Regions from separate parts of the Tigheibacillus halophilus genome, predicted to be linked through region 1. Evidence: riboswitches for the same ligand, from Rfam matches in the RefSeq annotation. Region 1 holds a riboswitch; the other holds the start of a gene.

Region 1 (15,422 bases):
GCAAAACACTGGATGTTTTTTTAAATGAAAATATTGCAGATTTGAAGGAGCGAGGACTTTATAATGAAATTGATCCTGTTGAAGGAGCCAACGGACCCAAGATAACGATTCATGGCAAAGAATTGATTAATCTTTCCTCTAATAATTATTTGGGATTAGCAACAGATGAACGCTTGAAAAAAGTGGCTAAGGCTGCAGTCGATTCACATGGAGTAGGTGCAGGCGCAGTAAGAACGATAAATGGAACACTTGACTTGCATCTGGAGCTTGAAAAGAAGATCGCCCAGTTCAAAGGTACGGAAGCAGCAATTTCTTATCAATCCGGCTTTAATTGCAATATGGCAGCCATTTCAGCCGTGATGGATAAAAATGATGCCATTCTTTCAGATGCATTGAATCACGCCTCCATTATTGATGGATGCAGACTGTCCAAAGCAAAAATCATCCGCTTTGAGCATTCGGATATGGAAGATTTGCGCAAGCAGGCAAAAGCAGCCAAAGAATCCGGGCAGTACAATAAAATCATGATCATTACAGATGGAGTCTTTTCCATGGATGGAGATGTTGCCAGGCTGCCTGAAATCGTAGAAATAGCGGAGGAATTCGACCTGTTGACATATGTGGATGATGCCCACGGTTCAGGAGTTCTCGGAAAAGGTGCTGGTACGGTGAAGCATTTCGGGTTGCAAGATAAAGTCGATTTCCAAATGGGGACACTTTCGAAAGCAATTGGCGTCATTGGCGGCTATGTTGCGGGCAAACAGAATCTGATCGATTGGCTGAAAGTACGCTCACGTCCATTCTTATTTTCCACAGCTGTATCTCCAGCTGACGCTGCAGCTAGCACGAAAGCAATCGAGATTTTGATGGAGAGCAGTGAATTGAATGAAAAGCTGTGGGAAAATGGCCGTTATTTAAAAGCCGGATTGAAAAAACTCGGGTTTGATATCGGTGATAGTGAAACACCAATCACTCCTTGTATCATCGGGGAAGAAAAAGCTGCACAGGAATTCAGTAAACGCTTGATAGAAGCAGGCGTTTATGCGAAATCGATTGTGTTCCCGACGGTGCCTAGGGGAACAGGCAGAGTTCGTAATATGCCAACAGCTGCTCATACGAAAGAAATGCTGGATGAAGCAATTGCGATTTATGAAAAAGTCGGTAAAGAAATGAACTTGATTTAATTTGACGTATAAGATGGATTAAACGTATCAATAGGGAAGAGGTATGTGCTATGAAAAGGATTCTGGTTACTGGCGCACTTGGACAAATTGGATCGGAGCTCGTCACTAAACTCAGCCATGTATATGGCAGTGAAAATATTATTGCTACAGATATAAGGCCGGGGCGTCATGACGGTCCATTCGAGATTGTCGACGTAACTGACGCAGACCGTTTGTATGAAGTTGCCAAAAAACATCAGACGGATACGGTCATGCATTTGGCAGCAATGCTCTCAGCTAAAGCGGAAGAAGCGCCGAAAAAAGCCTGGGATATCAACATGGGCGGTCTGGTCAATGCATTGGAGGTCGCCAGAGAACTCGATTTGCAATTTTTCACGCCAAGTTCCATCGGTGCATTCGGGCCATCAACGCCGAAAGACATGACACCACAGGATACATTGCAGCGTCCCACAACTATGTATGGTGTAAACAAAGTTTCTGGTGAACTGCTTTGTGACTATTACCACGAACGTTTTGGCCTGGATACACGCGGTGTCCGTTTTCCAGGGTTAATCTCTTATGTCGCCCCGCCGGGTGGAGGAACGACAGACTATGCGGTGGAAATTTATTATGAGGCAATAAAACATAACACATATACGTCATTTATTGCCCCGAATACGTATATGGATATGATGTATATGCCTGATGCGCTCGCTGCGATTGTCGATCTGATGGAAGCGGACCCGGCAAAATTGAAGCATCGCAATGCATTTAATATTGCTGCGATCTCTGCAGCACCAGAAGATTTTGCAACGGCAATTCAGCGTTATATTCCGGATTTTAAACTGCGTTTTGAAGTCGATCCGATGCGGCAGAGAATTGCGGAAAGCTGGCCGAACCAAATTGACGCGACCGCAGCAAAAGAAGAGTGGGGTTTTCAGGCAGCATATGATTTGGATGCAATGACCAGAGATATGCTTGAAAAAGTATCTGATAAAATGAATGTAAAGCGTTCTTCCTAATGGGAAGAGCGCTTTTTGTCTGTAAAGGAAGATGTTTTTTTATAGATTAACAAGTAAGCTGGAGCAACTGACAAGTAAAGGCTGCAATCTGACAAGATATCCCCCTTCAACTGACGAGAGAAATCAAAAACAGTAAATTCCAAACACTGTCAGTGCACGATGGTTTAATCTACGAACGCTTGCTGATCCAATTTTCAAGCGCCATTTTATATAAAAAAGTGACGCCAGAGGAAAAATTTCTTGACGTCACTTCACGAATTACTCACTTATCCAGCGTACATGGCGGCAATTTTATTCTGCAGCTCACGATCCTGGACATATTCATCATAGCTCATTTCTTTATCTATCAATCCATTTGGTGTGATTTCAATCAAACGGTTGGCGATACTTTGTACAAATTGATGGTCATGGGACGTAAACAGGATCGAACCTTTGAATTTGATCAAACCGTTATTCAAAGCGGTGATGGATTCCAAATCCAAGTGGTTGGTCGGCTCATCGAGCAAAAGTACATTGGCATTGGAAAGCATCATTTTCGACAGCATACAGCGTACTTTTTCTCCCCCGGAAAGCACATTTGATTTTTTCAATGCTTCTTCACCGGAAAAGAGCATTCTTCCTAAAAATCCACGCAGGAAAGTTTCTGTCTCGTCTTCAGGAGAAAATTGCCGCAGCCAGTCGACCAAATTCAAATCCCCATTTTCGAAAAACGCAGCATTATCTTTAGGGAAATAGGATTGAGTTGTTGTAATGCCCCATTTATAAGAGCCGGAATCAGCTTCCATTTCACCCATCAAAATTTTGAACAAAGTTGTTTTGGCAATGTCGTCACTTCCGACAAACGCTACCTTATCATCTTTATTCAATGTAAAGTTGATATTATCAAGCACTTTCTTGCCGCCAATTGATTTGCTCAGTCCTTCGACACGGAGTAAATCATTGCCGATCTCGCGTTCAGGAGAAAATGCGATATATGGATAACGTCTGGATGATGGCTTGATATCATCAAGAGTAATATTTTCCAATAACTTTTTTCGTGATGTCGCCTGTTTTGATTTAGAGGCGTTGGCACTGAAGCGGGCGATGAATGCCTGCAGTTCTTTGATTTTTTCTTCTTTTTTCTTGTTCTGTTCTTGCGCCATTTTTGAAGCCAGCTGGCTTGACTCATACCAGAAGTCATAGTTGCCGATATAAATTTGGATTTTGCCATAATCGACATCAGCGATATGCGTGCAGACTTTGTTTAGAAAATGTCTGTCATGGGATACGACAATGACTGTATTTTCAAAGTTGATGAGAAATTCTTCTAGCCACTGGATCGCTTGAATATCAAGGCCGTTGGTAGGTTCATCAAGCAACAGTACATCGGGATTTCCGAACAATGCCTGGGCAAGCAAAACCTTCACTTTCTGATCTTCAGTCAGCTCGGACATCAATTTAGCATGTAAGTCTTCAGAAATACCGAGCCCTTTCAATAAAATGGCGGCATCCGACTCGGCTTCCCAGCCGTTCATTTCTGCAAATTCGCCTTCCAGTTCAGCAGCTCGCATTCCATCTTCTTCGGAAAAGTCAGCTTTCATGTAGATGGCATCTTTTTCTTGTTTTACCGCATACAGCCGCTCATGGCCCATTAAAACCGTCTCAAGAACAGGTAATTCTTCAAATGCAAAGTGGTCCTGTTTCAATACAGCCAACCGTTCGCCAGGTGAAAAAGAAACATTACCTGTCTGTGGCTCTATTTCGCCAGAAAGGATTTTTAAAAAAGTTGATTTCCCGGCTCCGTTCGCTCCAATCACGCCATAGCAGTTTCCTGGTGTGAATTTAATATTGACATCTTCAAATAATTTTTTATCGCCGTAGCGTAAACTTACATTATTCACTGTTATCATAGTGTTGGTTTTTCCTCCAATAAATAGTTCAATCATAGCTAGCTTACGGGAAAATAGGGGTTTCGTCAATCCAAATCCACCATATAATATAGGAAAGCATATATTTTTCCAGGTAAACAACGTATAATGGATTTAGAAAACTTGGGATTCACAGACAAATAGGGTAAGCTTTCATTGCGCTTATGCGTTGGATAAAGGGGTTTTGATACGACAAAGGAATTAGACGGTGATTTAGAGAACAAGTCTTTTTGTACAGGAAAAGGCAACCATTCATATAGTACAGTGGGGGGAAGGCATGGGGGAAAGGATGATTTACTTTATTTTCACGGATACGGGAACATGTTTATCAAAAGTGATCAATTTGTTTACCAGATGCTCATTGAATCATGTTTCAATAGGGTTTGATGATGCATTGACCAAGGTATACAGCTTTGGACGGAAGAAGCCGAAAAATCCTTTCAGCGGCGGTTTCGTTCGGGAAAACATTCGTGGTGATTTTTTGAAAAAAGCTGATTGTGCTATTTATTCATTTTGCATAGAAGAGGCAGAGTATGAGAAGCTGTTGCATAATATTTCAGCGATGGAAGCGGAGCAGGGAAGTTATCGATATAATTTTCTTGGTTTGATTGGTGTATTGCTTCAAATCGAAATCAAGCGGGAAAATGCTTTTTTCTGCTCGCAATTCGTGGCGATGATGCTGAAAGACAGCCTTTCTTTCCAGTTGGCCAAACCTTGCTGCTTTATCACGCCAGCAGACATACGGGGTATCGAAGGGCTATGTCTGCAATATGAAGGAAGACTTGGTGATTATGCCACTAAAATGATACAGGATGCCGAGACGAGTTCTGCGTTTGCGGTAAATGAAAGAAAATCAAGATTTGTGTTGCTGTCACAAAAAATTAAACGGCTAGTCTTGCGTTGAGTATCAGTCATGCCTCGTTAACTATTGCAATCCCGATTTACAATGAGGGGTGTGACTGATCCTGCAAGCAATCTCGCACGACCAGGAATTCAGCATTGCTTATTCACGGTAAAATGAGCAGGGAAAATATGCAAAAGCTGGAACGAAGCAATAGCTATAGGCTGCTAAAATTGCGAGAAATGCTTTTTCGGCGTACCGACGAATCGAATGAGCTTGCCATGAATGAAATCAAAGATGCGATGGAAGCATACATAATAAACGGCAAGTATGACAATAGAACTTTGAGAAAAGATTTGGAAACGTTGGATGGGATGGATTTTGAGATCGTTCGCAATATAGGAAAACATGGAAAATTATTATACAGCTATCAATCCAGGCTTTTTGAAACGTATCAGCTGCGCTTGATTATCGATGCGGTATGATCAGCCAAATTTGTCACTCCGAAAGAAAAAAACAGCTGCTGAGCAAGCTGAAAAGTCTTACGAGCGAACATTTTGCAAAAACATTGCCGCAAGCGATGGTGTTCAGCCAGTCTGCCAATATGGGTTATGAACTTGTCAAACTGAATATCCGAAATATGGATTAAAATACGCTTTCAGCATGAACTGGTCAACGTCGTGCTGGATCGTTTCGGGCATCAAGCAGATATCAGGAAGTTCGATGAAGAGCATTTTGTATTAAAAACCAAGGCCAAACTTTCTGATGGATTGATCAATTGGATTCTCACTTGGGGAAACAAAAGCGAAGGTGCTGGAGCCTGCTTACTTAGTCGAAACGGTCAAAGATAAAATAAGCAGTATGCTCGCTGTCTATCAAGATTGACAGCGGCATGCTGCTTATTTCGTAAAGGCCGGGATCAGATATTGTCCTGCCATGTTTGATTTACACGGCCTCTATGAAGATATGGCTAAGCATCATTGCCCATTCGTATTGATCGGGTCGATACCCAGTGTACGGTATGGGACTTTAAGCTGTATGGCGATATTGTTTGCCTCCAGATCGAGATGCTCCACTTTCACATGAAAGTTACTCTTGATTTCCATCTGGGTGACAGCTAGGTAAATCTCTGATTTAGCTGGATCGATCGCTACCCATTCAGGCATTGGCAAGTATTTTTTCATGTATTCCATGATTTTTTTGTTCGGGAGCTCGAGCAGCCCGATTGAAATGGATTTCTGTTTCAGCACCACATCTCCGTTTTTTTGTACAATGGGTTCCAAGTGAACAGACAATGGGACTGTGGTTGAAAAAACAGGTAATTCCCCCATCAGATGTACATCGTCCTCGAGGGAGATTTTATAATGATGCTTGGAATCCTGCAATAATTTATCCAAGTAAGCATTAATTAGTTCATCCAAATTCTTCCTTGTGGTGCGAATCGTGAATGATGAACTTTGCTCCTCATCCACATTGTGTTTTGCCGGCATATCTGCACCCTGAACCGGCCAAAAAATAAATGCCAGTAATACTGCGATAATAATGATATCAATAGATAACAAAAGCCAAAACAGCTTTTTCCATTTGCTTTTTTTCGGTGATACTCTTTTTTCTGACATACTCTCCACCTTTCTTTTGCGTGGCCAGGCAGTTTTAATACGATCCTCTGGCCTATTCTGTTATATAAGAAAGAATCCTCTTCGCCATCAATTCATAACCCGTTATGTTGGGGTGAAAATTGTCGGCTGCGAATAAATCCTTCTTATGATGGAATAAATCCTTTGTTGGAATGTATGTGACACCGTCATATGTCTCGACAACCTTTTCGCTTGTGGCATTCCAGTTATCGACAATCCGATCGAGTTCATCGATATTCTGGAAGTATTGCTCGAATGGATTGTAAAAACCGATCAGGTAAATTTTGGCGTCACCATTCATACTCCGGAGCTTATCAAAAATGACATGTAATCTATCCTCGTAATGCGAGCGTTCTTCTGAAAAAGCCCTATAAGTAATATCTGTAATGTTTTCTTTCAACACTTCCATGATGTCATTGGCACCGATAGTGATCAAGATGACATCAGCTTTTTTCATAGAAGCCATAATTTCTGGATCATCCAGCCGCTTGATTAATTGATCTGTTCGATTGCCGCGCTTGCCGTAGTTTTTAAATGTGGCAAGCTTTTTATCCTGGTTAATGGTATCATCAAGCAAGCCGACATATCCGCCATTATCCGTCGTATCGCCCACACCTTCTGTTAAGGAATCACCTATGGCCACAAAATTCGTTTTTCGATTGGAGAAGAAATCAACGGTCTGTTGCAGTGCGACTTCAAACGTTTCCCTGATTTGATTATCCTTATTTGATGCTTCGTCTTTTTGATGACTCGATTTGTGGTTTTTTTGCTGCTCGTCTTTTTTTCCTGGTGCAGCATTATTCTGTTGCGGTTTTAGTTCTTTTTTCAGATGGGTAAGTTTCTGATCCGGGTCTGGTCGGTTCATATATATAATCGATGCGAATATCGTTCCTGCTAATAATAGAAGTATCCCAATGATAAGCCACGTTTTTTTATGTTTCATCTGTTTCATTTGATCACACCTGTGCTGATATAGTTGTCTATATATAATATGTTCATATGCTCATAGTATTGTTCAAAAAGAGAGATAAAAAGACCGCATTGGCTCTGAGTAGCAGTCAGCAGAATGGATAGACCGCTTTTACCTGGCTTTTTTGGACAACTTCTAATAGATACATATATCTACACATATTTATATTCTTACCCATTATAGCTGACTTTAATATGGAATGAAAAAAATCGCCCACATTTTAGGCGATTTTTAAGGTGTTTGTAATATAAAATACATTATCAGTGGATAGAGGCCAGTTCTTCATGCGCTGAATAGGCATTCGGGCGGCCAATAATCGTGCAAAAATCTTCTATCATCGCACTCGCCGTCGGCAACGCACCGGCACCTGGGCCAGTTAACGTAAGCTCACCAAGAATGTCTGTTTCCAGATGAACCGCATTATCGACTCCCTCTACCGCATAAAGCGGGTGGCCGGGTTCCAATGCAGCTGGGGAGATATCACAGTATATCCCGTCTTCCGTCTCGGCGATCGTTACAAGATGCTTGACACGCTTACCTGCGGCTTCTTGTTCATCCAGAAATGACATGGAAATGTCACGGATGCCAGTTTGTTTGAAGCGGGCTTTATCTGCCTTGCTTCCGAAGAGCAGCTGGCATAGAATTACAGCTTTGAAATATGCATCCCGGCCATCAATGTCATTGGCAGGATTTGCTTCCGCATAACCTAGTTCTTGTGCCTTTTTGAGCGCCTGGGAAAATGAAAGCTGCTTCATGCGCATCTCCGTCAGGATATAGTTGCTAGTGCCGTTCAAAATGGCTTGGATTTTTCTCACACGGTTGACTTGTAAGAGTTGCCTGATTGTTGCAATGACAGGGATGCCACCGGCAGTGGTTGCTTCAAAACCGATTTGTACACAGTGCTTTTCGGCGAGTTTCTTCAATTCCTGGCCATGTTGTGCGAACATTTCTTTGTTTGCGGTAACAACGTGCATCCCTTGTTGGATGGATTGCTGTAAATAAGTGAAAGCTGGCTCTTTGCCGACAATTGCTTCCATCACCAGATCTATGTTTTTGTCTCCCAACACTTCCTGGAAATCGGTGGTGAGCTTTGCATGGCCGTTATAATTTTTATGGTTCTTCAAGCTCTTGACCACAATAGCTGCTATCTCCACCTGCTTGCCAGTGAGCTGCTGTAAACGTGCTTGTTGTACTTCTATTGTTTGATAGATCCCTTTACCGACTGTTCCGAAACCAAGCAAAGCAATACGCAGCTTATTCATTGGACCACCTTTTCATGAAGGGGCTTTTGTACAAATTGCTGCACCACATCTCCCCATTTCTCGTATTCTGTCAAAAAACCGTCATGGCCGAATGTCGTTTCCACATGGTGATAGGTACAATCTGGCACATGTGAAGCAAATGCTTTGATTTGCACAGGTTCATAGATCAAGTCATGTGCAAAACTGATCGCCAGCATCGGTACTGTGAAACTTGCTGCTGCTTTTTTCCATCCACCTCGGGTATGGCCAATATCATGCTGATCCATCGCCGCCAGCAAGCAAAGGTAACTGTTGGCATCAAAACGGGTGCAAAGTTTTTCACCCTGGTAATCCAAATAAGCGTTAATTTCAAAGTCATCTCCAGAGTGATTACGCTGGAAGCGTTCTGCGAATAATGGCGCACTGCGATAGGAAACCATCCCGACCATTCTGGCGATTTCAAGTCCCCTTAAACGCTCGTTGTTTTGATAAAAGCCATTTTGCCAGGCAGGGTCAGAAGTGATGGCTGTCCTGGCTATGTGGTTATAAGCTATGCCATAATCTGAAAGCGTGGGAGTCGCTGCCAAGATGATCGCTCTTTCTATCTGTTCTGGATAGAGAAGAGCCCATTCCTGGACCTGCATACCGCCAAGCGATCCTCCAATGACAGTATGGATTTTTAAGATTCCAAGTGCCCGCAAAGCTTTGTATTGTGCATGCACCATATCACGTACGGTGATAGCGGGAAAATCGGAACGATATCGCTGCCCGGTTTTGGGGTTGATGGAGGTGGGTCCGGTGGAACCGTCGCAACCCCCAAGTACATTGAATGTGACCACCTGGTAAGTGGTTGTATCGATGGAGCGGCCTTCACCAATCAAACCGCTCCACCAGCCAGGGATATCTTCTGTTCCTGTCGTTGCATGGTTACCTGTCAATGCGTGGCAAACCAGCACTACTGGTCCATCACACAGTCCAGCCCGTTCATATTGCAGAATCACATCCTCCAACAAAACGCCAGATTCTAAATTCAAACTGCCAATATTTACAGTTCCGTAGCGCTTTACCACTTTACCACAGCGGGAGACTGTCCCCCGCGAATCCGGTTTGCTTCCGCATACAGTTCAAGTCCTTTAATGACTGTGACACCTGCTGCCTCAGCGTTATCAAGTATTGGAGTATCTGGGTAGCCATTTTCAAACCAGATGATTTTCACATCTTTTTGAATCAGCTGTTCTACCAGGTCTGCTGGGATGCTGTCCTGCTTAACGAGTACAGCATCGATATCTTCTTTTGCATCTGGCAAACGTTCATAGGATGTCGCCTGCAGAAGAGTGCCAGCATTGGATGCGATTGGCAGGATTTGAAAACCGCGTGCTTTCAGATGCTTGATTTGATCATAAAAAGTGCTCGTTGACTGGTCCAGACCGAAAACAGCAATCGTCTTTTGTCTCGGGCCATTTTCAGTTCGCTCAAAAGGTGAATGCAACAGCCACTGGACTACATTATCCTCAGATGAGGCTACAGTTGGCGACGAATCAGTAGCTGCAGCAATCGCTTGATCCAGATCTGCAATGATATCATCAGTGGACTCAATACCTACGGACAGTCGAATCAATTCCTCGCTGACACCGCTTTGCACCAGCTCCTCCGCACTTAACTGCTGGTGAGTGGTGGATGCAGGATGAATGATAAGTGATTTCGCGTCTCCTACATTTGCAACATGTGACCAAAGCTTGATGTTGTCGATTACTTTTCTGCCGGCTTCACGGCCGCCCTGAATACCGAATGTAATCATTGAGCCGGTCCCTTGGTGTAAATATTTTTTTGCAAGACTATTAGAAGGGTGTGATTCCAGCCCTGGATAATTGACCCATGCCACCTGCGCATGCTCATTCAGATAGTCAGCTATTATTTTCGCGTTGGCATGATGCCGTTCAATGCGAAGATGCAGTGTTTCCAGTCCCTGTAAGAGGAGAAAAGCACTCTGGGGACTGAGACATGCGCCGATATCGCGCAGCAATTGGACACGGAACTTCGTCGCGAACGCTGCAGGTGCTGTATCTACGTATTTCAGCCCATGATAACTCTCATCCGGCTCGGTGAATTCGGGGAACCTGCCCGAGCCCCAGTCGAAACGACCGCCATCTACGACAACACCACCAATAGTGGTCCCATGGCCTCCAATCCATTTCGTTGCGGAATGAACGACAATATCCGCGCCCCACACCAATGGTTTGGCTGCATATACTCCGAAAGTATTATCGATGATGAGCGGGATACCGTACTCGTGGGCAATCTCTGCCACTGTTTCAATATCGAACACATTCAGGCTTGGATTGGTAATTGTTTCAGCAAATACTGCTTTCGTTTTATCCGTAATCGCCTGTTTGATTGCTTCAGGATTAGTACCGTCGACAAAAATAACATGAATTCCGTATTTCGGCAGTGTTTTAGCAAATAAATTATATGTGCCGCCGTACAAGTTGCTGTCGGCGATGATTTCGTCCCCTGCACCAGCTATATTGAGGATGCTGAGGGTGATAGCTGCCATACCGGACGATGTGGCCACAGCAGCGACACCGTCTTCCAGCAAAGCGACACGCTGTTCAAAAGCGTCTACTGTCGGATTCATGATACGGGAGTAGATATTTCCAGGCTCTTTAAGGCCGAACAGATTTTGAGCATGTTCTGTGTCACGGAAGACGTAGGAAGTTGTTTGATAGATTGGCACGGCACGTGACCCGGTTGCGGGATCCACCTGCTGGCCACCGTGCAATAATACTGTTTCTGGTTGATTGAATGAAAATGCTGACATGAAAAATTCCTCCTTTGATTTCGGTTCTGGAGGAAGAGGTGGAATGAAAAAAACGCCTCTTCCTAAGAAGAGGCGATTGCATTTATTTATGCGTATCCTCCTCTTATCTTCCAGACCATCCGTATGATCTGTAGGATTTAGCACCTTAAAAGCGAGCAATGCTCCCTCTTTGGTTGCCGGGCTTCACAGGGCCTATTCCCTCCGCCGCTCTTGATAAGAGATTTGATTTTTGAAATTAATCAGTATTATAACGGACAAAAACATAAGTGTCAACAGCAGGCACGAAAAATTATTAATGTTCTTGCATGGATTGTTTCTTCGGACGATATATCGATGCCAAGTAAACGATCAAGGCGAACCAAATCAAGCTGAAGGCGATCATATGAGCAACTGTGAAGGGTTCATCATATAAGAAAACACCGAGTAAAAGCATGATTGTCGGTGCTATATATTGCAGAAAACCGACCAGAGAAAGTGGTATGGTTTTCGTCCCTGCAGCAAACAAAAGCAATGGGATTGCTGTGGCCACACCAGCACCCATCAGAAGCATGTTGGTTCCCGTAAACAGGGAATGGAAATGGAATGCCTGGACCGGCAAAAACGCAAGATATATCAATGCGATCGGTGTTACAACCAATGTTTCCACTGTCAACCCGAACATAGCAGAAATATCCACGGTCTTTTTCAGCAGGCCATATAAGCCGAACGTGATAGCTAGTACCAATGAAATCCACGGAAATACACCGTAACTGATTGTCAGGTAAATGACCCCTGCTGCCGCAAGGACGACAGATAGAATTTGTCTGCGCGTTAGGCTTTCTTTCAGAAAGATGATACCTAGCAAAACGCTGACTAATGGGTTGATATAGTATCCAAGGCTTGCCTGAATGACATGGTTTGCGTTCACTGCCCATATGTAGGTGAGCCAATTCAAACTGATGACGATCGATGCACAAGTTATGCCAAGCAGCTTACGCTTATCATGAATAATTGCTTTACATTCAGTAATAAAAGGGCGCCATTTGACTGTAACAGTTACTAGCAGTGCCATAAAAACAAATGACCAAATAATCCGATGAGCAAGAATCTCGCCGGCAGACACCCGATCAGCCAGCTTCCAGTAAATGGGTAAGAACCCCCAAAATACATACGCTAACGCAACAAGTATAATGCCGTTTTTCTGTGATGACTGGTTCATATGTATCTCCTCTCGTTCTGGTAAATAAGCTAATTTTAGAAAATTAATAGCAAAAAGGCAATTGAATTGCTTGTGAATTATCAGGAAACGCTTTCAAATTTGAAGGGAATAACATAAAATAGAATTATAGAAGAAGCGTTTAAATCGTTTCACTTGATAAAAGGGGGTCCACCATGTCTAAAACATATCGTCATTTTGAAACATCAGCTATTCATGCCGGATACGATGCTAAAACGATGGATGGGAGTCTCACCACGCCAATATTTCAAACATCGACGTTCACATTTGAATCGGCCGAGCAGGGAGAGAGGAGATTTGCAGGGGAAGAGGATGGTTATATTTATTCCCGGCTGGGAAATCCCACAGTAGCGGCATTGGAAGAAAAAATAGCGGCGTTGGAAAACGGTGAGCGTGGATTGGCATTTGCATCGGGGATGGCAGCTGTTTCGGCTATCTTGATTGCACTGACAAAAGCCAATGACCATATTCTCTGTTCCTCAGGGCTTTATGGCTGCACATTCGGTCTTTTAACCATGCTCGAAGATAAATACAATATTAGACATGATTTTTCCGAGATGGAAACAAAGGAGGACATCCGCTCCCTCATAAATGATAAAACAGCATGCATCTATGTAGAAACACCAATCAATCCTACAATGAAGCTGGTAGACTTGCGCTTGGTAGCCGAAGTGGCCAAGGAATACGGCATCCCAGTCGTGGTCGATAATACCTTTAGTTCGCCATACTTGCAGCGCCCGCTTGAATTAGGCTGTGATGTGGTTATTCATAGTGCGACCAAATATATCGGTGGTCATGGCGATGTGATTGCGGGGCTTGCTGTCGGTCAAAAAGATTTTCTTGATCAGGTGGCTATGACTACGCAAAAGGATATCGGCGGCATTATTGGTCCAATGGATGCCTGGCTTCTGCTGCGCGGTTTAAAAACGCTGCCGGTACGTCTGGAGCGCCATTGCGATAATGCAGAAAAAATAGCTGCGCATTTAAAAGCGCATCCTGCTGTCAAGCATGTATACTACCCAGGAGATGCGGACCATCCTGATTACGCACTCATGCAGCAACAAATGAAGCGTGGCGGCGGAGTCATTGCCTTTGAAATGGAAGGCACAAAAAAAGATGCGCAGTCATTACTGAATCAGCTGCAATTTTTGAAAATTGCTGTCAGTCTCGGAGATGCAGAAACATTGATTGAACATCCGGCGACAATGACCCATGCTGCCGTGCCGGAAAAAAATCGCTTGGAAATGGGCATTACGGATCAATTGATCCGCCTTTCAGTTGGGCTGGAGGCCTGGGAAGATATCTGGGAAGACTTGCAGCAAGCATTAGACTGGTGTTCATCAAAAAGTCATAATAAGACAATGACAGAAACGGAAAAGCTGGTTCGTTAATATATTTGCATGTAAATGGATACCATTCTTGCCGTAAGGGGAGGGTGGTATCGTTTTTATTATGTGCAAGTATATGGTGTGTTGCAAAGAAATATCCATATGACGGCATGAAGCGGATCACCTGCATATGATAAATAAGACAGCACACACGAATCTCGTCTGAGGATTGGAAACCAATCACTGAATGATGTATGCCGCATTGAACCAAACATCCCTTGCCATGTCTTCAGCCAGTCCGCAAGCCAGCTGCATATTCGCGGTTCTCAAGACCTGTGCTAAAAGTTGGCGTTCTCGAAATGGCAAATTATTTACCAATTGTGCTATAGTAAAGCTTATACAATTCTTTTATAGGAAGGATATGTTCGATGGAGCTCCTGGCTTATTTGGTCGGTTTCATTTTTATTTTTAACATCGGTCTCGGAATTTCAATCATCTTCCTGGAGAGAAAGGATGCTACATCAACTTGGGCCTGGTTGATGGTATTGTTGTTCATTCCGATTGCAGGCTTCTTTTTGTATTTGATTTTTGGAAGAAGATTGAGTTCCAGCAGGATTTTTACATGGGATACCAAGAGCCGCCTTGGAGTGAAAACTGCTGTTCAGGCTCAGCTCCGGGCGCTGGAAGATGATAAATTCACATTCCGCCAGCCCGAAATTGCTATTTATAAAGATCTTTTTTATCTGCATCTGCGCAATGATGATGCTGTTTTCACACAGGATAACAAGGTGAAGATATACACAGACGGGCGCGAAAAGTTCAATGCTTTAATCAATGATATAAAAAAAGCGAAAGACCATATTCATCTGCAATATTATATCATCCGCCATGACCAGCTGGGACAAGAAATCGCGCAGGTGCTGATTGAAAAAGCCAAAGAAGGTCTAGAAGTGCGTGTGCTGTATGATGATACGGGCTCCAGGCTGCTGCGCCCTAAATATATTCGCAATTTGCGAAAGCACGGTGTCCGAGTGGAAGCTTTTTTTCCACCGAAAATACCTAAGATCAATTTGAAAATCAATTACCGCAATCACCGTAAGCTGGCGATTATTGATGGGAAAATCGGCTATACCGGAGGATTCAATATCGGGGACGAATACTTGGGGATGAGCAAAAAATTCGGTTATTGGCGCGATACGCATTTGCGTATTGAAGGTGATGCCGTCCACAATATGCAGACAAGGTTCATTCTGGACTGGAACCAGGCATCAAGAAACCA
Region 2 (15,422 bases), on a different contig from region 1:
ATCGCGGAATTCTTCAAACATTTTTTTCGCAGACGAATCACTCATGACTGCCTCATAAGCTTGTTGCAATTCCTTGAATTCTTCGCTTTCCCGAATTGCTTTTTCTAAGTCATATGCACTGTCATACATGTTAGGCATAGCGTTTAAACCTCTCCTTTGGTTTCTATGTATGTTGAAATTTTAACCCGAAAAAAACCCCGAGGTACGGGTCACTTCATGCACTAACTATAACAAACCCGTTGATGAATGTATAGTATGCGAAATTACAAAATAAAAATTCAGACCACTTAAAAATATGCAAATCCACTGGTATAATTGCTGTAAGACGATGGAAATGAGGATTTTGCAATGCTTACACAACTAAAAAATCTTTTTTCAAGTTTTGTTTTGAAAGAAAACTGCAGCGACAAAAACATAAAAAAATATCGTTGGTTCATTACACCAGATCAAACGATATTTGGTGTGGAAAAAGCAGAACTCTCAGAACGAGATTTACAGCTGCTGAAAGCTTTCACACAACCATATGAGGCGCTATTGCCCTCACTTACTACAAAAGAAAACGAATGGTGGAAACGAATCAGCAACACTGAAGAATCTAAACAACCGCAAAGCACCGCATCTCCTTATCGCTTTGTATATTTCATTATGCCTGAACAGCAGGCTGATCCAATTTCCTTTAAAGAAGCTTTACACGTGCTCTTTGGTTATGAAGCTCCAATACTCTGGCTTCATCCTAATGAGGGCGTATTGATCGAAGAAATCAATGAAGCAGAAGACCAGATTTCCTACAGTCAGATTATTGATACGCTGACGAGCGACTTGTATGTGAACATCAAGTTTCTTCCTGGTCCCTTTCAATCAAATTTGACCCGTGCGCCTGCCTATTACCAGGAACTGGTCACTTTTGCGAGAAGTGCGTTTGAAAGGACCGATAAAAATGTGCTAACTTATATGGAAGCTATCGTTTTCAGTGTATTGTCCCATACAGACGCCGCGGACATCAAATCAGTCAGCACCATGACTCTTCAAGAATTCGCAGATGATCAACCATTTCTAGATACATTGACAGTTTTTTTTCAATGTAATCTGAACCTTTCCGAAGCCGCCAAACAGCTATATATGCATCGCAACAGCCTGCAGTACCGGCTCGATAAATTCAGACAGAAAACTGGACTTGATGTCCGAGATTTCCACCAAGCAGTGACCGTTTACCTGGGCATCTTATTCAAGCATTTCCGATAACCGTTCTTTTTGTAAATGTGCACGAAACAAGCTGCTATCTTTGTGCATTTTTGTCATTTACGTAATTATTCGACATTTATATAATGGAATCAGGCTAAAGCGTTTTCATCAAACAGGAGGAATGGTAAAATGGCTGAACTGCGTTTAGAACATATTCAAAAAATGTATGATAAAAAAGTTGTCGCTGTCAACGATTTCAATCTTCATATTCAAGATAAGGAATTCATCGTGTTTGTCGGTCCATCTGGCTGCGGAAAATCCACCACTCTGCGTATGGTGGCCGGTTTGGAAGAAATTTCAGATGGTGAGCTGTATATCGATGATAAGAAAATGAATGACGTCGCACCTAAAGACAGGGACATTGCCATGGTTTTTCAAAACTATGCATTATACCCACATATGAACGTATACGATAATATGGCGTTTGGTCTGAAATTGCGCAAGTTCAAAAAAGAAGAAATCCAAAAGCGTGTACATGATGCAGCCAAAATACTCGGGCTGGAAGCCTACCTTGACCGTAAGCCAAAGGCTCTGTCCGGCGGCCAGCGTCAGCGTGTTGCATTGGGACGTGCTATCGTCCGTGATGCAAAAGTCTTTTTAATGGATGAGCCTTTGTCAAACCTGGATGCAAAACTCCGTGTACAAATGCGCGCTGAGATCCAAAAATTGCATAAGCGGCTGCAAACGACCACAATCTATGTAACCCATGATCAGACAGAAGCGATGACCATGGCAACACGGCTTGTTGTCATGAAGGACGGTGTCATCCAGCAAGTAGGCTCTCCAAAAGAAGTATATGACAATCCTGATAATGTATTTGTCGGCGGATTTATCGGATCTCCTTCCATGAATTTTTTATCTGGAAAACTGGAAAATGGCTGCTTTGTCATGGAAGATGTTAAAGTCAAAATCCCTGAAGGAAAACTGAAGGTACTTCGTGAGCAGGATTATGAGAATAAGGAAATCATTTTAGGGATCCGCCCTGAAGATATCCATGACGAACCTGTATTTATCGATTCCACACCGGATACAAAAATTACCGCCCATATCGATGTTGCTGAATTGATGGGTGCTGAAACGTATCTTTACTCGAAAATCAATGACCAGGATTTTGTTGCCCGGGTCGACTCCCGTACAGACATTCATGGCGGTGAAAAAATTGATTTGGCATTCAATATGAATAACGCACATTTCTTTGATACAGCATCCGAACGAAGAATTCGTTAAAATTTTGACCGCATAATTTAAGGGGAAAGCCTTTAAGCTTTCCCCTTTATGAGGTCTTCCACCTCTAGCCATTATTATTTATGAGTAGAAAATTGTTGTTGTGCAGTTGCAACCAGGCGTTTCGTAATTTCACCACCAACAGAACCGTTTGCGCGGGAAGTAGTGTCAGCACCTAAGTTCACGCCAAATTCCTGGGCAATTTCATATTTCATTTGATCCAATGCTTGCTGTACGCCAGGTACAACCAATTGATTTGAATTGTTGCTAGCCATGTCTATCACCTCCTGTAATCATATTGTTTGCATATCTCTAAGACTTATCACAAAAAGCACTTGGTAATTTGTGCTTCTTCACCGCAAATATGGTAAATCAAATTTAACATCCTGATTTGTTTTGCAGAAGTGGGTGGCTGCAATGATTTAGCCATTACATTATTGCTTTTACATATACCAAAGGAAAGCGGCCAGCTCTTTTGAGCCGGCCGCTTTCCTTGTTTATGTTTATGATTGATATCATTTATTTTGGCTGTGTCATTTCCTTCGGTTTCACATATTCATCAAATTGCTCGCTTGTCAGCAAATCCAAATCAATGGCAGCTTCTTTCAATGTGGTGTTATCCGCGAATGCTTTTTTGGCAATCTTTGCTGCATTTTCATAACCTATATGCGGGTTCAATGCGGTGACCAGCATAAGTGAATCATTTAAATGATTGTCGATTTTCTCATGATTCGGCTCGATCCCTTGCGCACAACGCTCGTCGAAAGACAGAATGCTGTCGGCTAGCAGTTGGCTGGATTGCATGAAATTATAGGCCATTACAGGTTTGAAAACATTCAACTCAAAATTCCCCTGGCTGGCTGCAAAACCGATAGCAGCATCATTTCCCATTACCTGGACAGCTACCATAGTGACTGCTTCGCATTGTGTCGGATTAACTTTTCCCGGCATAATTGAGCTGCCAGGTTCGTTCGCAGGTATGACAAGTTCACCAATGCCGCATCTTGGCCCGCTTGCAAGCCAGCGGACATCATTGGCAATCTTCATCATATTGGCTGCAAGTGCTTTTAATGCGCCATGCGCATAAACCATTTCATCATAGCTTGTCAACGAATGGAACTTATTCGGAGCAGAGATGAATTCTTTATTCGTTTCTTTACTGATTTCAGCGCAAACACGAGCTGCAAATTCGGGATGTGCATTTAAACCTGTCCCTACGGCCGTTCCGCCAATAGCCAGTTCTTTCAAATGATCGGCACTTTCTGCCACCATCATTTCCGCTCTTTCCAGCATACGGTGCCAGCCACTGATTTCCTGTCCCAACGTCAGTGGGGTGGCATCTTGCAAATGGGTACGACCGATTTTTACCACATCTGCAAATGCATCCATTTTTTCTTTCAATGTGGCTTTCAGCTGTTTGATTGCCGGCAAAACTTGGTCTTCCAACTTTAGAACAGCACCGACATGAAATGAAGTCGGATATGTATCATTGGAGCTTTGTGATTTATTGACATCATCATTTGGATGTAAAGTCAAATCGCTTCCCTGCTCTTGCAGCCATTTGTTTCCTACATGCGCGATGACTTCATTCACATTCATGTTCGACTGTGTTCCACTCCCCGTTTGCCAGACAACCAATGGAAAATGTTCAGTCAGTTTTCCCGATATAACCAAATCTGCTGCATATGCAATAGCTTCGGCTTTCTGTTTATCCAACAATCCAAGATCACTATTTGCTTTGGCAGCGCTTTTTTTTAAAATCGCAAACGCCAGGATGACCTCTTGAGGCATCTTTTCATTCCCGATTGGAAAATTCTGTTTGCTTCGTTGTGTTTGAGCTCCCCAGTATTTTTCAGCAGGTACCTTTATTTCCCCTATCGTATCATGTTCCACGCGGTATTCCATATCAGATTCCTCCCCAAAGTGAATGTTACTTCTTAAGCTATTGTATCAGAAATATATTGAAAGACACAAAATTGTACGCTTTGTCCATTCACTAAGCGATTTTATCCTTTATACTGTTCATAGTAATATTTTTGCCGTCTAAAGAGGGCAAAAAGGAGGTTTTTTCAAATTGCCTGCTATTTGGACTCATATGCTGTTTTGTGAAGATATAGCAGATACGATCCGAACTGTTCCAAACAGCGTTTTCGCCAATGACACCTACATGAAGCTAGGATCACAAGGAACTAACCCATTGTATTTCCGACATTTCTGGCTTGGAAAAAGACTGCCCTTCAAACAATGCGACCTTGAACTGCAGACAAATGGAACTGCATTAATAATAGATATGATTCAAGAAGCGAAAAAAATGGATGATGAAGCTAAGGCATATATTTTCGGCTTTATCACGCATTTCATTCTCTTAAAACATATTTGCCCATATATGAGATATGGTGCTGAAAATATAACGAATTCCACTGATAAAATGGATATAGCTATTGATACCATCATGATGGAGAAATTTCATAATCTTAAAGCATGGACTTCACGTGTTTATAAAGAAATAGATGTCGGATTTTCCATCAATAAAGATATCTGCACATTACTTCATCGCCTGTTTGCGGACCATTTCCCTTCTTTTACCAGAATTACTGATAAAAAATTTCAAATGGCTTACAGAGAAATGAAGCTTACCTTGCGTTTGTTGGCAGACCCTAGTGGATGGAAAAACAAGCTTTTCAAACACTTTTTCACACCTTTCTCCCATGAACTGCTGGATCAAGGAAAGGATTACCTGAACCTTGAGCATCATGCATGGCACCATCCGACTACTGGTAAAACAAGCACAGACAGTTTCCTTGATTTATACAACAGAAGCAGAAGTACCGCACTGGAGATTTTGTCGCTTGTCATGCATTATTGGGACCAAAGCAATAATGCATTGCCAACGGTTTTAATACAACTTTTCCAACAATTAACTGACATACCAGCTGATCAATCAAAAAATGGACCCGAATTCATGGCCGAAGTGACGGGAAAATCCAATTGATATGATAAATTTTTTGCCGTCTTTAGAAACCTCAACCAATGTAATTCGCTGCACACAAAAAAGCCTGCCTGTTTGGGTATCGATCCCCGAAAATTAGATTTTTACTCTAACTTTCGGGGGCGGCACCCTGTTTGGCGGGCTTTTATATTATACGCTATCTGATTTGGCACTTATTATTCCCATACATACTGCTTATATGCCTCACTCAATTTATGAAACGCTTCGGCATTACCTTGATCGAGTGCGGTATTCAGCTGCTGCTCTAATCTTTTTTTATTTTCCTTGAAGCATAATTCATCAAGCAGCATTCGGGAATTGAGACTAATTTCAAAAGGCATTTCTTTTTTCGCATAGAGCGTTTTTCCAATATACCGATTAAACCGATAAATGACCTTTTCTTTTTTCATGGGACACTCCCCCTAGTCTCCTTTATTCTATTATCTGAAATTTTATGTATAATTGCAATAGGTAAATAACATTTTCTTTTTATTGGCAGGATACTAAAAGGATTTACCCATGCCAACAGATATAACCGAAGGCTGTTATGTTTCTCTAGACTCACCGTTATACGATTTGTTAAAATGTTATAGCTGTCATGTAAGCATTTTTCAAAGTAATTTTAATGGAGGAACATGCATTGAATCATACAGAAGATATCAAGCGCGGAGAAAAAGGAGCAATCATCAGCATCTTTGCATACCTTTTTTTAGCTTTGATGAAACTTTTCATTGGATATATGGGCCATTCTGATGCACTTCGGGCTGATGGCTTGAATAACTCAACCGATGTGGTGGCATCCATCGCCATTTTAGTCGGATTAAAAATATCGAGAAAACCACCAGATAAAGAACATCGTTATGGCCATTACCGTGCAGAAACAGTTGCGTCCTTATTTGCAGCATTCATCATGATTGCGGTTGGAATACAAGTTATTATTGACACCATCCAAAAAATCTTCAGCCACCAAACCCAGCAGCCAAGCATGCTTACCGCCTGGACTGCCATCGGTGCAGCAGCTATCATGTTTATCGTCTACTTTTTCAATTTATCACTGGCGAAAAAAATCAACAGCAGTGCCATTCATGCAGCTGCCCAGGATAATAAATCTGACGCACTTGTCAGTATTGGCGCTTTTATCGGGATTATCGGCGCACAATTTGGGCTATACTGGCTGGATCCACTCGCCGGTCTTATTGTCGGCGTCATCATTTGCCATACTGCATGGCAAATATTCGCAGATTCGACTCGAACACTAACAGATGGCTTTGACGAAAATAAACTGGAAAGAATCCGTGAAAGCGTCACAGATGTAAAACAAGTAAAGGAAGTAAAAGACATCAAGGGGAGGATTTTGGGAAACCAGGCCTTTGTGGATATCACTATACTTGTGGATCCAACACTGAATGTGACCGAAAGTCACGCTATTACAGAGAATATTGAAGGACTGCTTGAAGAAAAACATCACATTTCGTACGCACAAATTCATATCGAACCATATTATGAGGAAACATAAAAAAATATACCGGCATTCTAGATATATGGATGCCGGTATACGCATGAATCACCTTGGTAATTGTGCTTGTAATTGTGCGCGAATATATTTTGATTGCTGGTATTCTTTTTGCCGTCTTTTTTCAACTGTGATCCGTTCTGTCAGTTTCCTCCCATATTCAGCGAAGCTGATATTATGAGATTGTTGCATAGCTTTCTCCATTTCTGGAGTGTAGTTCATTTTTATGCCACTAAGAATAGTGAACCATCCCTTTCTTGAACCTTAAATAAAATGTTAACACAGAGACAATACCCTGTTCAAAGTTCAAATAAACGGATGACATCTGCTGATGCATGCTCTCACGCGCTCACCAATATATAGCGAGGAATCCGCCACATTTTTGACGAATTCCTCGCTATTCCTATAAATATGAAGCAAACGGCAGATTTTACTTATCCCCGCCTACCGGAACAATGGCACCTTTATATTTATCCAATATAAAATCTTGAATTTCCTTCGAATGCAGCACATCGACAAGCTTATTCAATTCCTTGTTCTTTTTATCTTCTGCACGAACAGCGATAACATTGACATAAGGTGAATCTTTACCTTCAATGAATAATGCATCCTTCAGCGGATTCAAGCCTGCTCCGATAGCGTAATTCGTATTGATTGCAACAAGCACGTTTTTCTCGCTGTTATAAAGCTCAGGGAGGAACGCAGCTTCATTATCCGCCGAAAACTTCAAGTTTTTTGGATTTTCGGCAATATCCTTGATTGTGGCGTTCGTTTTATCAATCCCATCCTTCAATTTGATCAGTCCTTGCTTTTCAAATAAGGAAAGTACTCTGCCGTGGTCAGCCACTGAGTTACTCATGATGACTTCTGTTCCCTTTTTGATATCATCGACATTTTTGATATCTTTAGAATAAACACCCATCGGCTCGATATGGATGCCGTCTATATAATCCAGATCATAACCTGTATCTTTTTTGGTTTGCTCTAAATATGGTATATGCTGGAAATAATTAGCATCCAGATCGCCATTTGCTAAATCGTCATTTGGCAGCACATAATCCTGATAAGGTTTGATTGTCAACTTAATACCTTTCTTTTTCAAGATCGGCTTTGCTTTCTCCAAAATCTCCGCATGCGGTTCACTGGAAGCTCCTACAATGATTTCCTTTTCGCCTTTTGCATTATCTTTTTTATCGCCGCCGCAGGCAGCCAATCCTAAAATAAGCACTACACTGATTAAAAGCAGTATCTTTTTCATCTCTTTTTTATCCCCTTTTACCTTTTGTCTATTTTATTTGCTATGAAGTCACCAATGAATTGGAATATGAAAACAATCACGACAATTGCTGCAGAACAAACAAATACGATATCGAAAGCACGTCGCTGAAAACCGAAATAATATGCATAGTTTCCAAGCCCGCCGGCTCCGATGGCTCCTGCCATGGCAGTATATCCGATCAAAGCGATAGCTGTGACTGTGATGCCGGATATTAGTGCCGGCATAGACTCAGGCAGCAGCACTTTGAAAATGATAGTACTTGTTTTGGCACCCATCGCTTTTGCTGCTTCTACAACACCTTTGTCCACTTCCCTTAACCCGATTTCTACCAGGCGAGCGTAAAATGGCGCTGCACCGATGATCAATGCGGGAAGCGCAGCGTTCGGACCGCGTATGGTCCCGACAATGAAATTGGTGAAAGGAAATAGTAACAGAATCAAGATAATGAATGGTATCGCCCGGAAAATATTGACTACCGCAGCGGTTACCAAGTTAATTAGCTTATTTTGCCAAATGCCGCCTTTCATCGTCAAATAGAGCAACAGCCCAAGCATAATCCCCAAAATAAAAGTACCGATCAAGCTTAGTATTGTCATATAAAACGTTTCGTAAATGGCCTGATATAATTCGCCCATATCCAGATTCGCAAAGAATTCATCTTTCATTATCTATGACCTCCATTTCTATTGAGGTCTGCTTTTCAACATGATCGAGAGCGCGGTCTATTTCTTGCTGGTCGCCTATCAATTCCACAAACAACGTACCATAGGCCCCGTGTTGTGTATGAGTGATCTTGCCTTGAAGAATGTTCAGATCAATATCGAATCGCTTAGCCAGTTGACTGATCAATGCCTGATTTGTCGTCTCTCCGATAAAATGCAGACGAATGATATTCTTTCCGCTGCCAGCCTGAAATAATTGATGGATTTCTTCCGTATCCGCGTCTGTGTTCCCCATTACCTGCTCCACAAATTTTCTTGTGACAGGCTGTTTTGGACGGGAAAAAACTTCCAGCACATTCCCTTGTTCCACAACTTTTCCATTCTCCATCACTGCCACCCGATTGCAAATTTTACGAATGACATGCATTTCATGGGTGATGATGATAATGGTTAATCCAAGTTTTTGGTTAATACTTACCAACAGATCCAAAATAGCATTCGTCGTTTCCGGGTCCAGTGCCGACGTCGCTTCATCGCATAGCAAGACATCCGGTTTATTGGCCAGTGCCCTTGCGATGCCTACACGCTGCTTCTGCCCTCCGCTTAGCTGGGACGGGTATGCATCTTCTCTCCCAGATAAACCGACTAAATCGATCAATTCCTGGACCTGCTTTTGTCTTTCCGATTTTTTGACTCCAGCTATTTCCAGCGGAAAAGAAATGTTCTCCCGCACCGTCCGTGACCATAGCAAATTGAAATGCTGAAAAATCATACCGATATTTTGTCTTACTTCTCTCAGCTGGTTTTTGGATAAGCTTGTAATTTCTTGTTCCCCGATCGTAACAGTACCTGAAGTCGGATCTTCCAGCCTGTTAAGCATACGGATAAACGTGCTTTTTCCGGCACCACTGTAGCCAATCACGCCAAAGATTTCTCCAGTCTGAATATCCATGGTAAGCTGATCGACAGCAGTGATTTGTTTTTCCCCAATTGTAAATTCCTTTGTCAGGGAATCAATCTTTATCATGTTAAAACCTCCTGGACGCTCCGTGTTTCATCATAGCACGTCCCTTTCTGATGGAATTGAATAGACATGAAGGACTGTATCCTTTGCCTCTAAAAAAAGATGTCCTCCTGTAAGCGAACAGAAAGACATCAATATCATCTTTATGTTCCCTCATCTGTCAAAGCATCATTGCTTCGCAGGAATTAGCACCGTTTCAGACAAAATACTGTCCAAAGGTTGCCGCGGTTTCTCAGGGCCAGTCCCTCCACCGCTCAAGATAAGAGAAATACATTCATTCAGTTTTAATAGTAAATTGATAGATTAAATAATAGCATTGTTGGTATCTGAAGTCAATGTTTATTTTGGATGCGCCAATCGAGGCTTAGACCCATTTCAATGGCTGTTTACAAACAATTTCCGCTCATATTGCAGCAGGATATGATATATATTTGCAATGGAATGAAAGACATAGACTTTTTCCTTTATTTGTCCCTGATCCTTGATACATAGACAAGGGACACTTTCAATTTTGTTTTCCTGCATGAATGATGGATGAAGCGATGCATTCATTTCCAAAAATATATCTTGCTGATGTACCTCTTCGATTTGATGCAGCATGGATCTCGCCAGCTGGCAGGTACCGCAAAAAGGTGAATGTATAAATAATATATAATGATCCGCTTGCAGCATATCCTTTGTCGCTTTTTCCACTAAATCACCTTCACTTATGCAATGTCAAGCAAGTCCAGGACCGCCTAAAATCAACGGATCCACTTCGATGCCTTTTCTCGTTAAGATGGATGCCAGAATATGGATCGGAGTTTTAGCCACTTCTCTGAATTCACTGCTTACATATATATGTTTCGCATGAGGGAGCTCCTGCCCAAGCTGTTTTCGAAGCTTTATGCCGGAGTCATCCTCGTCCACCAGGATGAATACTTCCTTTTCATCCAGATGATATGTCTCAAGCAATTCATCAAAGCGCTCAATTCCGAATGTACCATTTGTACAAACAATAATAACATGTTCGGTAATTACTTTGCTAATCTGCCGTTTATCTGTCAATCCTTCCACAATAATTATTTTGTCAGCATCAACATGACCCACATAAAGCACCTCGCATCATGAATATTCGAACACCGTTGTTTCCATATTATATGATTTTGCGCTAGAAATAATTATCATTTGGACCAGACTGTAATCGTATGAAGGCATCTCACAATATATAGAAAAAGGCCGACTCATAAAAAATACCAGTCGGCCTTCCATCACTTACAATCAATCATTTTCTGTTGCTTTAATGTATTGATCCGCAGAAAGCAACTCGTCAAATTCTGCTTCATCTGAGGGTTCAACCACGACCATCCAGGCTTTTTCATATGGAGATTCATTAACAAATTCAGGACTATCTTCCAAGTCTTCGTTGATTTCCACCACTTTGCCACTGATCGGGGCATACAATTCAGACACGGTTTTCACAGATTCAACGCTGCCGAATGGCTCATCAGCTTTCAACTCATCTCCGACTTCGGGAAGTTCAACAAAAACGATATCCCCCAGTTCATCTTGTGCGAAATCCGTAATGCCGATTCGGACTTTGTCATTTTCTTTTTTGACCCATTCATGTTCTTCAGAATAAAGCAATTCCTTTGGTGTTTCCATCATTTATCCCTCCATAAATTGCAACCTATCCATGCAATCTTAATATACAAGTTATCAAAGCCTTTTACCAGTACTTCTGCTTCATTACAACCATTCTGCTGCAAATGTATCTTCTTTAAAACCGACAGTTACACGCTGACCGTCTGTTGCGATCGGTCTTTTGATCAGCATGCCGTCTGAGGCAAGTATTGCTGCCATCTCTTCTTCAGAGGCATTGGCAATCTTTTCCTTCATATTCCCTTCGCGGTATTTTTTCCCGCTTGTATTGAAAAACTTCTTGGCTGGCAAGCCACTCTTCCGGATTAGCTTCAACATTTCATCCTTGGTCGGTGTATTCTCCACGATGTGTATGCTCTGGTAGGAAACATGATGTTCATCTAAAAACTTTTTTGCCTTTTTGCACGTTCCGCAATTCGGATACCAGTAAAATCTCAGCGTCATGCAATTCCCTCCATGCTATGTATTAACTGTATTATATCAAAAATTCCTGTCAATTACGACAGAGGAAACCTCGCACTCATTGCATTCGATAAAAAAGTATGGCCCAAACAATACGCCGGGCCATACCTGATACATACGCTGGTGAAATGATGCTGATTTGCCTGCAAGGGACTGGCTGAAAACCCTTCATCTCTACAAACACCGTCCATTTCATTTGTCAAACTGTATATTTTTCGGCTGCAATAATACTTGCTGCAATCTCACGTTTTTTAGCGATAACATTAATTGGAGTATGACGAGTCAGCTTTCTTAAAGAGGAAAGCATCATGCGCAAATTGTCTCCTGTTTCAACTCCGGCCAGGATTTCCTTCGCCCACGCCTCCATCCGGTTGAAGGCTTCTTGGACATAGATTTGGGTGTATAAGAGTTTCTGCTTGTTTTTCTCTTCTCCCGATTTCCCCATAGCTTTTTCAGTACGCAGAACAGCCGCTTCCATGTTATATACTTCAGCTGTCATATCTGCAAGGTTCACAAGGATTTCCTGTTCATTTTCCAATTTTTGCATATACTTTTGTGCAGCAAGACCAGCGCCGAGCAGAATGATTTTCTTCGCATTTTTCAGCAAGTATTTTTCCTGACCCAATGGTTCAGTCCCCGGTTCTTCCGGCATCATCATCATCAGTTCCTCCTGCAGGCTTTGTGCTTTTTGCAGCAAAGGCAATTCACCTTTCATCGCTTTTTTCAACAATGTTCCAGGTACAATCAGGCGATTGATTTCATTTGTTCCTTCAAAAATGCGATTGATACGGGAATCCCGATACATGCGCTCCACTTCGTATTCCTGCATGAATCCATAGCCTCCGTGCATTTGTACCGCTTCATCTACTACATAATCCAAGCACTCAGTTGCAGTATATTTATTCATGGAGCACTCAATCTGGTATTCAGCAATAGCTTTAGCTATTTCGCGTCCATCTTTTAGTTGCTCATTGTTTAATGCTCCCATGCGTTGTTCGAATAAGCCAACTGTACGGTATACCGCACTTTCATTAGCATAAATATGAGATGCCATCGTCGCAAGTTTTTCCTGTGTCAATGTAAAGCTAGATATAGCTTTGCCGAATTGCTTACGCTGGTTAACATATTTTGTTGCAACCTCCAACGCGTGTTTTGATCCGCCAACACCGCCAATCGCCAATTTATAACGTCCGACATTCAAAATATTGAATGCGATTTTATGTCCCTTGCCTTTTTCACCAAGCAGATTTTCTACCGGCACTTCAGCATCTTGCAAAATCAATGTACGGGTGGAAGAACTCTTGATACCCATTTTTTTCTCTTCCGCACCGGTGGAAACTCCCGGAAAATCCCGCTCGACGATGAAAGCAGAGAAATGCTCCCCATCGATTTTGGCGTAAACCGTAAATACATCAGCAAATGCCGAGTTCGTGATCCATTGTTTTTCACCGTTCAACATATAATGTGTACCCGCTTCATTGAGGACAGCTGTTGTTTTGGCGCCCAGTGCATCAGAGCCTGAACCCGGTTCTGTCAATGCATAAGCAGCCAGTAATTCTCCGGAAGCAAGTTTTGGCAGATATTTTTTCTTTTGTTCTTCATTGCCGAAAAAAACAATTGGCAATGAACCGATACCCACATGTGCACCGTGACTGATAGAAAAACCGCCAGCACGGGAAATTTTTTCTGTCACTACGGATGAACTGGTTTTATCCAAGCCGAGCCCGCCATATTCTTCTGGAACATCCACACCCAGCAAGCCAAGTTCGCCAGCTTTTTTCAATAGGTCAACAGAATATTCGAACTCGTGGTTTTCCAGCTTATCAATGACCGGCAATACCTTGCCTGCAACAAAATCCTCCGTTGTTTTAGCGATCATCTTATGTTCATCTGTGAAGTCCTCTGGAGTGATGATATCATCACTGTCCAGATCTTCTATTAAAAAGGCGCCGCCTTTAAATAATTTTTCTTTTGTTTCGCTCATTTTTCATCCTTCTCTCCTTAGAATGATATTTTACCCTCTTAACGTTGCTTATCAGCGTTCTAAGCTAAAGCAGTTCAAATACACCTGCAGCTCCCATCCCACCACCAATACACATGGTGACTACACCAAACTGCGTGTTACGGCGTTTCATCTCATGGATGAGAGTCAGTGTTAATTTTGTCCCCGTCATTCCAAGCGGATGACCAAGTGCAATCGCTCCTCCGTTGACATTGACAATGGCAGGATCTAAGTCAAGTGCACGTATCACTCTGACGGATTGCGAAGCAAAGGCTTCATTCAGCTCAAATAAGCCAATATCAGCTAAAGACAAGCCTGCCTGTTCAACCGCTTTCGGTACCGCTGCCACGGGTCCCACGCCCATAATTTCCGGTTCCACACCAGCAACAGCGAAGGAACGGAATTTCACCAATGGCTGCAAACCTTCTGCATTTGCTTTTTCCTTATTCATGACGAGCACCGTTGCAGCGCCATCACTCATTTGTGATGCGTTTCCTGCCGTGACGGAACCTTTCAAACTGAATGCCGGCCGTAGCTTTGCCAGCACTTCTATGGAAGTATCCGGTCTTACACCCTCATCTTGCGAAAAAGTGAAGGATTTTTCTTCTATTTTATGATTCTTGCTGAATATGTTTTCCGTCACTTCAACAGGGACGATTTCCTCTTTAAATTTGCCATCTTGAATTGCCTGTGCTGCCCGTTTATGGCTTTCTACAGCAAAAGCATCCTGATCTTCCCGGGAGATATCAAAGCGCTTTGCCACTTCTTCAGCCGTATGGCCCATTTGCATATAGTAGCCTGGAGCATTCTGCACTAGTCTGGCATTCGGTTTGATGACATGCCCTCCCATTGGAATCAGGCTCATCGATTCCGCACCACCTGCAAGAATCGTCTCTCCAAATCCGGACATAATCTGCTGTGCAGCATAGGCGATGCTTTGCAGTCCAGAAGAGCAATAGCGATTAATTGTGATACCGGGAACTTCATTTTTCAATCCGGCTAGCCCGGCGATATTTCTCGCCATATTCATACCTTGTTCTGCCTCTGGCATGGCGCACCCGATGATGACATCATCTATGCAGCCCTCATAATTTCCAGCTCTTTTCAGTGTTTCTTTGATCGTCAGGGCCGCCAGATCATCCGGTCGCATATGTGCCAACGACCCTTTATTCGCTTTTCCGACAGGGGTCCTTGCGCCTGCAACAATTACTGCTTCTTTCACGTTCATCCCTCTCTTCCTTAGTTGCGTAATGGTTTTCCCTTAACGAGCATATGCTGCATTCTTGCTTGTGTCTTTGGTTCGCCTATCAGACTCAGGAATGCCTCCCTTTCCAGATCAAGCATATCCTGTTCTGCAATGAGTGAACCTTCGCGTACTCTGCCG

The links. A riboswitch is a leader RNA that binds a small molecule or an ion and turns the genes downstream of it on or off. The one in region 1 is predicted to bind S-adenosylmethionine.
Region 2: it holds a riboswitch for S-adenosylmethionine, as region 1 does, so the genes downstream of both, ACFSMW_RS01610 (methionine ABC transporter ATP-binding protein) here and ACFSMW_RS08995 (PLP-dependent aspartate aminotransferase family protein) in region 1, are expected to answer to the same signal.

What each region holds. Positions count from the first base shown of each region.
Region 1 covers NZ_JBHUIZ010000006.1:106,612-122,033, forward strand. Annotated here, with positions in the region: gene ACFSMW_RS08950 (glycine C-acetyltransferase) at 1-1,184, shown strand, start outside; gene ACFSMW_RS08955 (NAD-dependent epimerase/dehydratase family protein) at 1,235-2,185, shown strand; gene ACFSMW_RS08960 (ABC-F family ATP-binding cassette domain-containing protein) at 2,452-4,074, opposite strand; gene ACFSMW_RS08965 (hypothetical protein) at 4,370-4,996, shown strand; gene ACFSMW_RS08970 (hypothetical protein) at 5,125-5,418, shown strand; gene ACFSMW_RS08975 (YpmS family protein) at 5,911-6,552, opposite strand; gene ACFSMW_RS08980 (SGNH/GDSL hydrolase family protein) at 6,605-7,522, opposite strand; gene ACFSMW_RS08985 (homoserine dehydrogenase) at 7,801-8,802, opposite strand; gene metX (homoserine O-acetyltransferase MetX) at 8,799-9,851, opposite strand; gene ACFSMW_RS08995 (PLP-dependent aspartate aminotransferase family protein) at 9,845-11,599, opposite strand; SAM riboswitch class I at 11,700-11,819, opposite strand; gene rarD (EamA family transporter RarD) at 11,892-12,797, opposite strand; gene megL (methionine gamma-lyase) at 12,971-14,206, shown strand; gene cls (cardiolipin synthase) at 14,572-15,422, shown strand, end outside.
Region 2 covers NZ_JBHUIZ010000003.1:225,967-241,388, reverse strand. Annotated here, with positions in the region: gene ACFSMW_RS01665 (YlbF family regulator) at 1-138, opposite strand, end outside; gene ACFSMW_RS01660 (PucR family transcriptional regulator) at 349-1,242, shown strand; gene ACFSMW_RS01655 (ABC transporter ATP-binding protein) at 1,372-2,469, shown strand; gene ACFSMW_RS01650 (small, acid-soluble spore protein, alpha/beta type) at 2,544-2,741, opposite strand; gene fumC (class II fumarate hydratase) at 2,986-4,371, opposite strand; gene ACFSMW_RS01640 (hypothetical protein) at 4,541-5,458, shown strand; gene ACFSMW_RS01635 (IDEAL domain-containing protein) at 5,632-5,865, opposite strand; gene ACFSMW_RS01630 (cation diffusion facilitator family transporter) at 6,096-6,971, shown strand; gene ACFSMW_RS01625 (YuzK family famiily protein) at 7,020-7,160, opposite strand; gene ACFSMW_RS01620 (MetQ/NlpA family ABC transporter substrate-binding protein) at 7,399-8,226, opposite strand; gene ACFSMW_RS01615 (methionine ABC transporter permease) at 8,244-8,912, opposite strand; gene ACFSMW_RS01610 (methionine ABC transporter ATP-binding protein) at 8,902-9,936, opposite strand; SAM riboswitch class I at 10,084-10,199, opposite strand; gene ACFSMW_RS01605 (thioredoxin family protein) at 10,309-10,626, opposite strand; gene ACFSMW_RS01600 (toprim domain-containing protein) at 10,651-11,022, opposite strand; gene gcvH (glycine cleavage system protein GcvH) at 11,194-11,577, opposite strand; gene ACFSMW_RS01590 (arsenate reductase family protein) at 11,662-12,018, opposite strand; gene ACFSMW_RS01585 (acyl-CoA dehydrogenase family protein) at 12,236-14,020, opposite strand; gene ACFSMW_RS01580 (acetyl-CoA C-acetyltransferase) at 14,085-15,260, opposite strand; gene ACFSMW_RS01575 (3-hydroxyacyl-CoA dehydrogenase/enoyl-CoA hydratase family protein) at 15,278-15,422, opposite strand, start outside.